2 regions of the Pseudomonas sp. PA-7-1E genome follow, and region 1 is predicted to be linked to the other one. Evidence: predicted binding sites of a transcription regulator. Region 1 holds the regulator's gene; the other holds the start of a gene.
What was found. The regulator sigma-54, encoded in region 1, starts transcription at its own class of promoters, with help from an activator protein. The targets are predictions, from matches to a motif close to ANTGGCATNNANNTTGCTNT.

Region 1 (4,358 bases):
GAATATCAGCCCGGAGCGCTTTCTCGACAAGCCTGTTGCACAGGTTGACGAAGGCCTTATCGACTATTACGCCACCAATGCCTACAGCATTCAGTATCTGCCCGACGGCAAGGTGCAGTATGAGATGACATCGGACAAGGTCGAGCACTTGAAGGCTTCCGAAGTCAGCCTGCTGACGAATCCGGACCTGAACCTGTATCGCGGCACCGAATTTCCCTGGCACGTGACCAGCAAGCGTGGCGAAGTCAACCCTGACGGCACCGAAGTTGAACTGATCGACTCGGTTCGCGTCGCACGTACAGACGCGCAGAACCGCGACACCATCATTACCAGCAGTCGCATGACCGTATTCCCACAGAAGCAATATGCGCAGACCGAGCAAGACGTTAGAATCGACGGCGCTGGCGGTGTATCGACTGGCAAGGGAATGAAAGCGTATTTGAAAGAAAGCAGGATACACCTGCTATCGAACGTAAGAGGACAGTATGAGGCTCGTTAAAACTCTCCCTATTTTGCTCGGTCTGGGCGCAGCACTGGGAAGCGTGAGCGCCTGGGCTCTGCCGAACGATAGCCAGCAACCGATCCACATCTCGGCTGACGATGCGCAGCTCGATGACAAGCAAGGTGTCGCCACCTACACCGGCGGCGTGATCATCACCCAAGGCTCGATGAAGATTACCGGCAACACGGTGACCCTGACTCGTACTAAGACCGGCGATATCGATGTGGTGACTTCGGTCGGCAACCTGGCTTATTTCGAGCAGAAGCAGTCCGCTACCGATACAGGCCCCATGAAAGGCTACGGCAAGACTATCCAGTATCACGCCCAGCAGAACCGCATCGTACTGATTGATCAGGCCAAGGTGCTGAGCCCGGACGGCAACTCCACGGAAGGTGAAAAAATCACCTATGACACCGTGAAGCAGATCGCTAACGCCGGTCGCGCCAACGGCAACAAGGTCACCGCACCCCGCCCACGCATCGACATGGTTATCCAGCCGAAGAAGAAGGCCGAGTAATGGCAACCCTGAAAGCCCAGCATCTGGCCAAGGCCTATAAAAGCCGCCAGGTGGTACGCGACGTCAGCCTGTCGATCGACAGCGGCCAGATCGTCGGCCTGCTCGGCCCTAACGGTGCCGGCAAAACCACCTGCTTCTATATGATCGTCGGGCTGGTCCAGGCGGACCAGGGTCGCGTATTGATCGACGACCTGGACGTCAGCCACCAACCCATGCACGGTCGTGCACGGGCAGGTATCGGCTATCTTCCGCAGGAGGCGTCGATCTTCCGTAAACTGTCGGTAGCCGACAACATCATGGCGATCCTCGAGACCCGCAAGGAACTCGATCGCGATGGCCGCCGCCAGGAGCTGGAAAGCCTGCTGCAGGAATTCCACATCAACCATATTCGCGACAACCTCGGCATGAGCTTGTCCGGTGGTGAACGTCGTCGCGTGGAAATCGCCCGCGCCCTGGCGACCGCGCCGAAATTCATCCTGCTGGATGAACCCTTTGCCGGCGTCGACCCGATTTCGGTGGGCGACATCAAGCAGATCATCCATCACCTCAAGGCCAAGGGCATTGGCGTGCTGATCACCGATCACAACGTGCGCGAAACCCTCGATATCTGCGAAACCGCGTATATCGTCAACGATGGTCAGCTGATTGCCGAAGGCGATGCCGAAACCATCCTGGCCAACGAGCTGGTGAAGGAAGTGTACCTGGGTCACGAGTTCCGCCTGTAAACACAGGGGTATCGCGCTCTTACCTGGAGCGTGCGGGAGTCAATGGAAACCTCGGTTTTTTTATTGTTACCGCGCTCTAGGCAAAGGCCCCGAGATCAGGCATATAATTTGCTTATGTTTGGCGCTCACGCGCCCTGTCGTGGATGGCGCATTGCGCCGGCGAATAAGGTGTTAAGCCCCTGCCATGAAACCATCGCTAGTCCTGAGAATGGGCCAGCAGCTGACGATGACACCGCAGCTGCAACAGGCCATCCGCCTGCTCCAATTGTCGACCCTGGACCTGCAACAGGAGATCCAGGAGGCCCTGGAGTCCAATCCGATGCTCGAACGCCAGGAAGAAGGCGACGACTTCGATAACGCAGATCCTCTGGCCGATAACATCGAGCAAAAACCCAATTCCGACGTGCAGGAACCCTCCTATCAGGAAACCGCCCCGACGGTGGACAACCTGGAGGAAGGCGACTGGAACGAACGCATTCCCAACGAGCTTCCCGTGGACACCGCCTGGGAAGACGTCTACCAGACCAGCGCCAGCAGCCTGCCAAGCAGCGATGATGACGAGTGGGATTTCACTACCCGCACGTCGGCGGGCGAGAGCCTTCAGAGCCACTTGCTGTGGCAACTGAACCTGGCGCCGATGTCCGATACCGATCGCCTGATCGCGGTAACCCTGATCGATTGCATCAATAATCAGGGTTACCTGGACGAAACCCTCGACGAGATCCTCGAGGCCTTCGACCCGGAACTGGATATCGAACTGGACGAAATCGAAGCCGTCCTGCACCGCATCCAGCAATTCGAGCCCGCAGGCATCGGCGCACGCACACTCAGCGAGTGCCTGTTACTGCAACTGCGCCAATTACCGGCCAAGACGCCATGGCTCACGGAAGCGCAACGCTTGGTCAGTGACTACATCGACCTGCTGGGCAGTCGCGACTACAGCCAACTGATGCGCCGTATGAAGCTCAAGGAAGATGACTTGCGCCAGGTCATCGAACTGGTGCAAAGCCTCAACCCGCGTCCAGGCTCGCAGATCGAGTCCAGCGAAGCCGAATATGTGGTGCCCGACGTCATTGTGCGCAAGGACAACGAACGCTGGCTGGTGGAGCTGAACCAGGAGTCAGTACCGCGCCTGCGGGTCAACCCGCAATACGCAGGTTTTGTGCGCCGCGCCGACACCAGCGCCGATAACACCTTCATGCGCAACCAGTTGCAGGAAGCGCGGTGGTTCATCAAGAGCCTGCAAAGCCGCAACGAAACCCTGATGAAAGTCGCAACCCAGATCGTCGAACACCAGCGCGGTTTCCTGGAGTACGGCGACGAGGCCATGAAGCCTCTCGTGCTGCACGACATCGCCGAAGCCGTCGGCATGCATGAATCGACGATTTCCCGGGTTACCACGCAGAAATTCATGCATACCCCACGGGGTATTTATGAGCTGAAATACTTTTTCTCCAGCCACGTCAGCACCTCTGAAGGCGGTGAATGCTCGTCCACGGCGATCCGTGCGATCATCAAAAAACTGGTTGCCGCTGAAAATCAGAAAAAGCCGTTGAGTGACAGCAAGATCGCTGGTTTACTGGAGGCACAAGGCATTCAGGTCGCCCGTCGAACCGTCGCCAAGTACCGCGAGTCCCTAGGGATCGCGCCTTCCAGCGAGCGTAAGCGGTTGATGTGACGGGCGGGCCACAGCGTTCCAGTGGTGGGTATTCCTGCCCACCGCTTTATGCACTGGCAACGAAGGAGAAGCTGTATGCAAGTCAACATCAGTGGACACCAGCTGGAAGTCACCAAGCCCCTGCGTGAATACACCGAGAGCAAACTGAACAAGCTTGCGGGGCATTTTGACAAGATCACCAACGTGCAGGTCATCATGGAGGTCGATAAGCTCAAGCAGAAAATCGAGGCCACCCTGCACGTACCGAATGCCAAGCTCGTCGCCAATGCGGAACATGAAGATATGTACGCGGCCATTGACTCCCTCTACGACAAGCTCGACCGCCAACTCATAAAGCATAAGGAAAAGAATCTGCACCTGATGCAAGGTACAGGTCGTTAACTCTCCCCCCATGATCCGACTTGAAAACATCCTGACCCCCGGCCGTTCCCTCGTGAACGTGCCGGGCGGCAGTAAAAAGCGCGCCCTCGAACAAATTGCCAACCTGATCGCCCGGGAAATTCCGGATCTGGAGATGCAAGATGTCTTCGAAGCTCTGATTGCCCGTGAAAAACTCGGCTCCACCGGTTTTGGCAACGGCATCGCGATCCCCCACTGCCGCCTCAAAGGTTGTGATAAACCCGTGAGCGCGCTGATGCACCTGGACGCTCCGATTGATTTCGACGCCATCGACGGCGCCCCGGTCGACCTGCTGTTTGTGCTGCTGGTCCCGGAAGCCGCCACCGATGCGCACCTGGAACTGCTACGGCAGATCGCCAGCATGCTAGACCGCAAGGATGTACGCGACAAACTGCGCAGCGCTTCCAGCAATGAAGCGTTGTACCAAGTTGTCCTGGATGAACAAAACGGGCAGTAATCATGCGTTTGATCATCGTCAGCGGTCGCTCCGGCTCCGGTAAGAGCACCGCCCTCAATGTGCTTGAGGACAACGGCTTC
Region 2 (4,358 bases), on a different contig from region 1:
GGGCCAGGCTGACCACGGATTGGATTGCGGCCACTTCCAGCGCTTCCTGCTCGCTCAATGGCGGCAGCAAGCCCGGTAGCCGGCTGGCCAATAAGGTCTTGCCGGTACCCGGTGGCCCGCTGAACAGCAGGTTATGCGCGCCCGCCGCCGCGATCAGCAATGCTCGCTTGGCCGCGAGTTGGCCCTGCACTTCACTCAGGTCTGGGTAAGGCTTGTTCAAGTACAGCAAACCGTCGGACCTGTAGGGCTCAATCGGCACATGTCCATTCAGGTGCGCCACCACTTGCAGCAGGTGATCCACCGCAATCACCTTCAACCCCGACGCCAGGCACGCCTCCTCGGCATTGGCGCGCGGCACTATCACGGTGCGCCCGGCCTTGCGCGCCGCCAGCGCGGCCGGCAACACCCCCTTCACCGCGCGCACCTCGCCGGACAGCGCCAATTCCCCAAGGCATTCCACGTCATCGAGCATCAACGCCGGCACTTGCACACTGGCTGCCAGGATGCCCAGGGCAATCGCGAGATCAAAACGCCCGCCGTCCTTGGGCAGGTCGGCGGGCGCGAGATTGAGCGTGATGCGGCGGGCCGGATATTGCAGCGCCGAGTTGAGGATGGCACTGCGCACGCGGTCCTTGCTTTCCTTTACTGCGGTTTCGGGCAAACCCACCAAGGTGAGAGACGGCAGGCCATTGGCCATATGCACTTCGACAGTGACGGCTGGGGCTTCCACACCGACCTGGGCGCGGCTGTGGACGATGGCGAGGGACATGCTCGTTCCTTGAATGGGAGGGCCGCTTCCTGCGGTTTTTTCCAAGGGTAGACGAGGTGGGATGGAGCGGGGCGGGGAGGTTTTACAGAACGTATCCGGGCGGCGACGCAAAACAAATGTGGGAGCTGGCTTGCCTGCGATCGCGGTGTGTCAGCAAAGAATCATCCGCTGATAAACCGCGATCGCAGGCAAGCCAGCTCCCACAACAATTGCGTTCACTCAGCAGAAGGTGGCGTCAACCGTGCTTCAAGTTCAGCCACCTTCGCCTCCAGGCTCTCCAGCCGCGCACGTGTGCGGGCCAGCACCACCATCTGGCTGTCAAACTCTTCCCGGCTGACCAGGTCGAGCTTGCTGAAACCACTCTGTAGCAAAGCCTTGAACTGGCTTTCGATTTCATTGCGGTGCAGCGGGGTGTCGCCGCTGAACAGGCGAGAGGCGTGGCCGCTCAGGGCGTCGAGGAAGTCTTTGGGCGCGAGCATTGGACATATTCCGGAAAACAGTTGGCCGGCAGTGTACCACGCAGCGTCTATAGTCATTTTCACGCCCCGCTGCGCACGGTTTTCGCGCATTGGGGCGGGCGGCTGCGCACTGTTTTGATGCGCATTGCGGCCGCGCAGGCGCCCCGTAGGTGGGCACAAGCGGGCAAAGGATTGATTTCGGTGGTTTTTACGGAGCTGGCAAGGTTTCTGCTTAGACGATCATGACCCATGCACTGATGCAGTCGCTGTGACGAATGCAGTGCGCCGACGGATCCGGGGTACAGGGCTCGTCACCAGTGGTTCGCTGGCGTCGCGACGGCAAATGCCGAGGCGACGATGCGTTACAAAGCCAGGCACTGCGCTTAGACTTGAGACGGGTTTGTTTTCCTGGGGCAAGTCCACCAAATTCGGGAGAGAGTTTTCATGAAGCTAGTCACTGCCATCATCAAGCCGTTCAAGTTGGACGATGTACGCGAGTCACTGTCCGAGATCGGCGTGCAGGGCATTACCGTTACTGAGGTCAAGGGCTTCGGTCGGCAGAAGGGTCATACCGAGCTGTATCGCGGCGCGGAATACGTGGTCGATTTCCTGCCGAAGGTGAAGATCGATGTCGCCATTGACGACAAGGATCTTGACCGGGTTATCGAGGCGATAACCAAGGCGGCCAACACCGGCAAGATCGGTGACGGCAAGATCTTCGTGGTCAATCTGGAACAGGCTATTCGCATCCGTACCGGCGAAACCGATACCGACGCAATCTAAGCCGCCAAACCCCAACGCCCCAGGAGAAAACAATATGACTCTGCGTAAATTCGCAGGGCTCGGAGCCCTGCTGTCCATCGTAATGCCAAGCCTGGCCATGGCGGCAGATGAAGTGGCTGCTCCAGTCCTCAATTCCGGCGACACCGCCTGGATGCTTACCGCCACCGCGCTGGTGCTGTTCATGACCATCCCTGGCCTGGCGCTGTTCTACGGCGGCATGGTCCGCTCCAAGAATATTCTGTCGGTGATGATGCAGTGCTTCGCCATCACTGGCCTGATCAGCATCCTGTGGGTTGTCTACGGCTACAGCATCGCGTTCGATACCACCGGTATGGAACAAGGTGTGGTCAACTTCAATTCCTTCTTCGGCGGCATGGGCAAGGCGTTCCTGGCGGGTGTCACCCCAGCCAGCATTACCGGGCCGGCGGCGCTGTTTCCGGAAGCCGTGTTCATCACCTTCCAGATGACCTTTGCCATCATTACTCCGGCGCTGATCGTCGGTGCTTTCGCTGAGCGTATGAAGTTCTCCGCGATGCTGATCTTCATGGCTATCTGGTTCACCCTGGTCTATGCGCCGATTGCGCACATGGTCTGGAGCGGCAATGGCGGCCTGATGTGGGACTGGGGCGTGCTGGACTTCGCTGGCGGCACCGTTGTGCACATCAACGCAGGTGTGGCTGGCCTGGTGGCGTGCATCGTGCTCGGCAAGCGCAAAGGCTTCCCCACCACCCCGATGGCCCCGCATAACCTGGGCTATACCCTGGTGGGCGCGGCCATGCTGTGGATCGGCTGGTTTGGCTTCAACGCCGGTTCCGCTGCGGCGGCCAACGGCACCGCGGGCATGGCGATGCTGGTAACTCAAATCGCTACCGCAGCTGCGGCCCTGGGCTGGATGTTTGCCGAGTGGATCACCCACGGCAAGCCAAGCGCACTGGGTATCGCCTCGGGCGTGGTCGCCGGCCTCGTCGCCGTGACACCAGCGGCTGGCACCGTGGGCCCGATGGGCGCCCTGGTGATTGGCCTGGTCGCCGGTGTGGTGTGCTTCTTCTGCGCGACCAGCCTCAAGCGCAAGCTGGGTTATGACGACTCCCTGGACGCCTTCGGCGTGCACGGTATCGGCGGTATCGTCGGTGCGATCCTCACCGGTGTGTTCGCAGCTCCTGCTCTGGGCGGCTTCGGCACCGTGACCGACATCGCGGCCCAGGTCTGGATCCAGTGCAAAGGCGTGGGCTTCACCGTGATCTACACGGCGATCGTGACCTACGTCATCCTCAAGGTGCTCGACATGGTCATGGGCCTGCGTGTCACCGAAGAAGAAGAGGCGGTCGGCCTCGATCTGGCACAACACAACGAGCGCGGCTACAACTTGTAATTATGCGAAAAAAACCTGCCCGGCTTGCCGGGCATTTTTTTGCCCGGCGTTTGTCTGTGGCTAAAGGTGCATGGGTTTTTTATCGACTTTGTGATGGGATCCACACTGCACTTTTAAGGGTGCAAATGTCTTACAGGCATGAAGGCGTATTAGGCACTTTGTTTTTTCCCAGAGCGCGCTAGAATGCGCGCCGATGGGCGGAGAACTGTATGTGGCAACAGACCCTGATTACCCTGCGGGCCAAGCCCCGGGGCTTTCACTTGGTAACGGACGAGTTGCTTGCCGGCTTGCCTGAATTGAGGGCGTGCCGTGTGGGCCTGTTGCATCTGTGGCTGCAGCACACCTCGGCCTCGTTGACCGTCAACGAGAATGCCGACCCGGCGGTTCGCCGTGACTTCGAGCGTTTTTTCAACCTGCTGGTGCCACAAGGTCGCGCAGGGTTTGAACATAACGACGAAGGTCCGGATGATCTGCCGGCGCACTTCAAGGCCAGTCTGCTGGGCTGCCAGCTGAGTTTGCCGGTCAAGGCCGGCCGCTTGGCGATAGGGACCTGGCAAGGTGTTTATCTGGGCGAGCACCGTGATCATGGCGGTGCTCGTAAAGTCCTCGCCACCTTGCATGGTGAAGGGGCATAAGCCACTGGTGATCCAGTGGATGTTGATTTTTTTCCGGCAACCTCGACAGAGGGTGAAGCTGGGCTATAACTAATCTGCTTTTCGCAAGTCATGAGGTAGAACATGAGCGACGATGATCTGGAACAAGACGACCTCGAAGTAGGTGATGAAGACGATACCGAAGACGGTCTTGAAGTTGCGGCCGAAGACGTTGCTGAGGACGTCGATGACAGTGTTGGCGATGATGCGGCTCCCAAAGCCAAAGGCAAAGCCAAGGCGGCTGTGTCGGTAGATGAGTTGCCGAGCGTTGAAGCCAAGAACAAAGAGCGCGATGCCCTGGCCCGTGCGATGGAAGAGTTCCT

Region 2: glnK (P-II family nitrogen regulator) is a predicted target of sigma-54. The motif match lies at 1,443-1,462, and genes of this name have one in related genera.

Annotation. Positions count from the first base shown of each region.
Region 1 covers NZ_WKFA01000002.1:197,309-201,666, reverse strand. Annotated here, with positions in the region: gene lptC (LPS export ABC transporter periplasmic protein LptC) at 1-499, shown strand, start outside; gene lptA (lipopolysaccharide transport periplasmic protein LptA) at 486-1,019, shown strand; gene lptB (LPS export ABC transporter ATP-binding protein) at 1,019-1,744, shown strand; gene GIW79_RS02225 (RNA polymerase factor sigma-54) at 1,929-3,422, shown strand; gene hpf (ribosome hibernation-promoting factor, HPF/YfiA family) at 3,498-3,803, shown strand; gene ptsN (PTS IIA-like nitrogen regulatory protein PtsN) at 3,814-4,278, shown strand; gene rapZ (RNase adapter RapZ) at 4,281-4,358, shown strand, end outside.
Region 2 covers NZ_WKFA01000003.1:20,539-24,896, reverse strand. Annotated here, with positions in the region: gene GIW79_RS02730 (YifB family Mg chelatase-like AAA ATPase) at 1-769, opposite strand, end outside; gene GIW79_RS02725 (accessory factor UbiK family protein) at 985-1,248, opposite strand; gene glnK (P-II family nitrogen regulator) at 1,672-2,010, shown strand; gene GIW79_RS02715 (ammonium transporter) at 2,045-3,382, shown strand; gene GIW79_RS02710 (secondary thiamine-phosphate synthase enzyme YjbQ) at 3,592-4,017, shown strand; gene sutA (transcriptional regulator SutA) at 4,120-4,358, shown strand, end outside.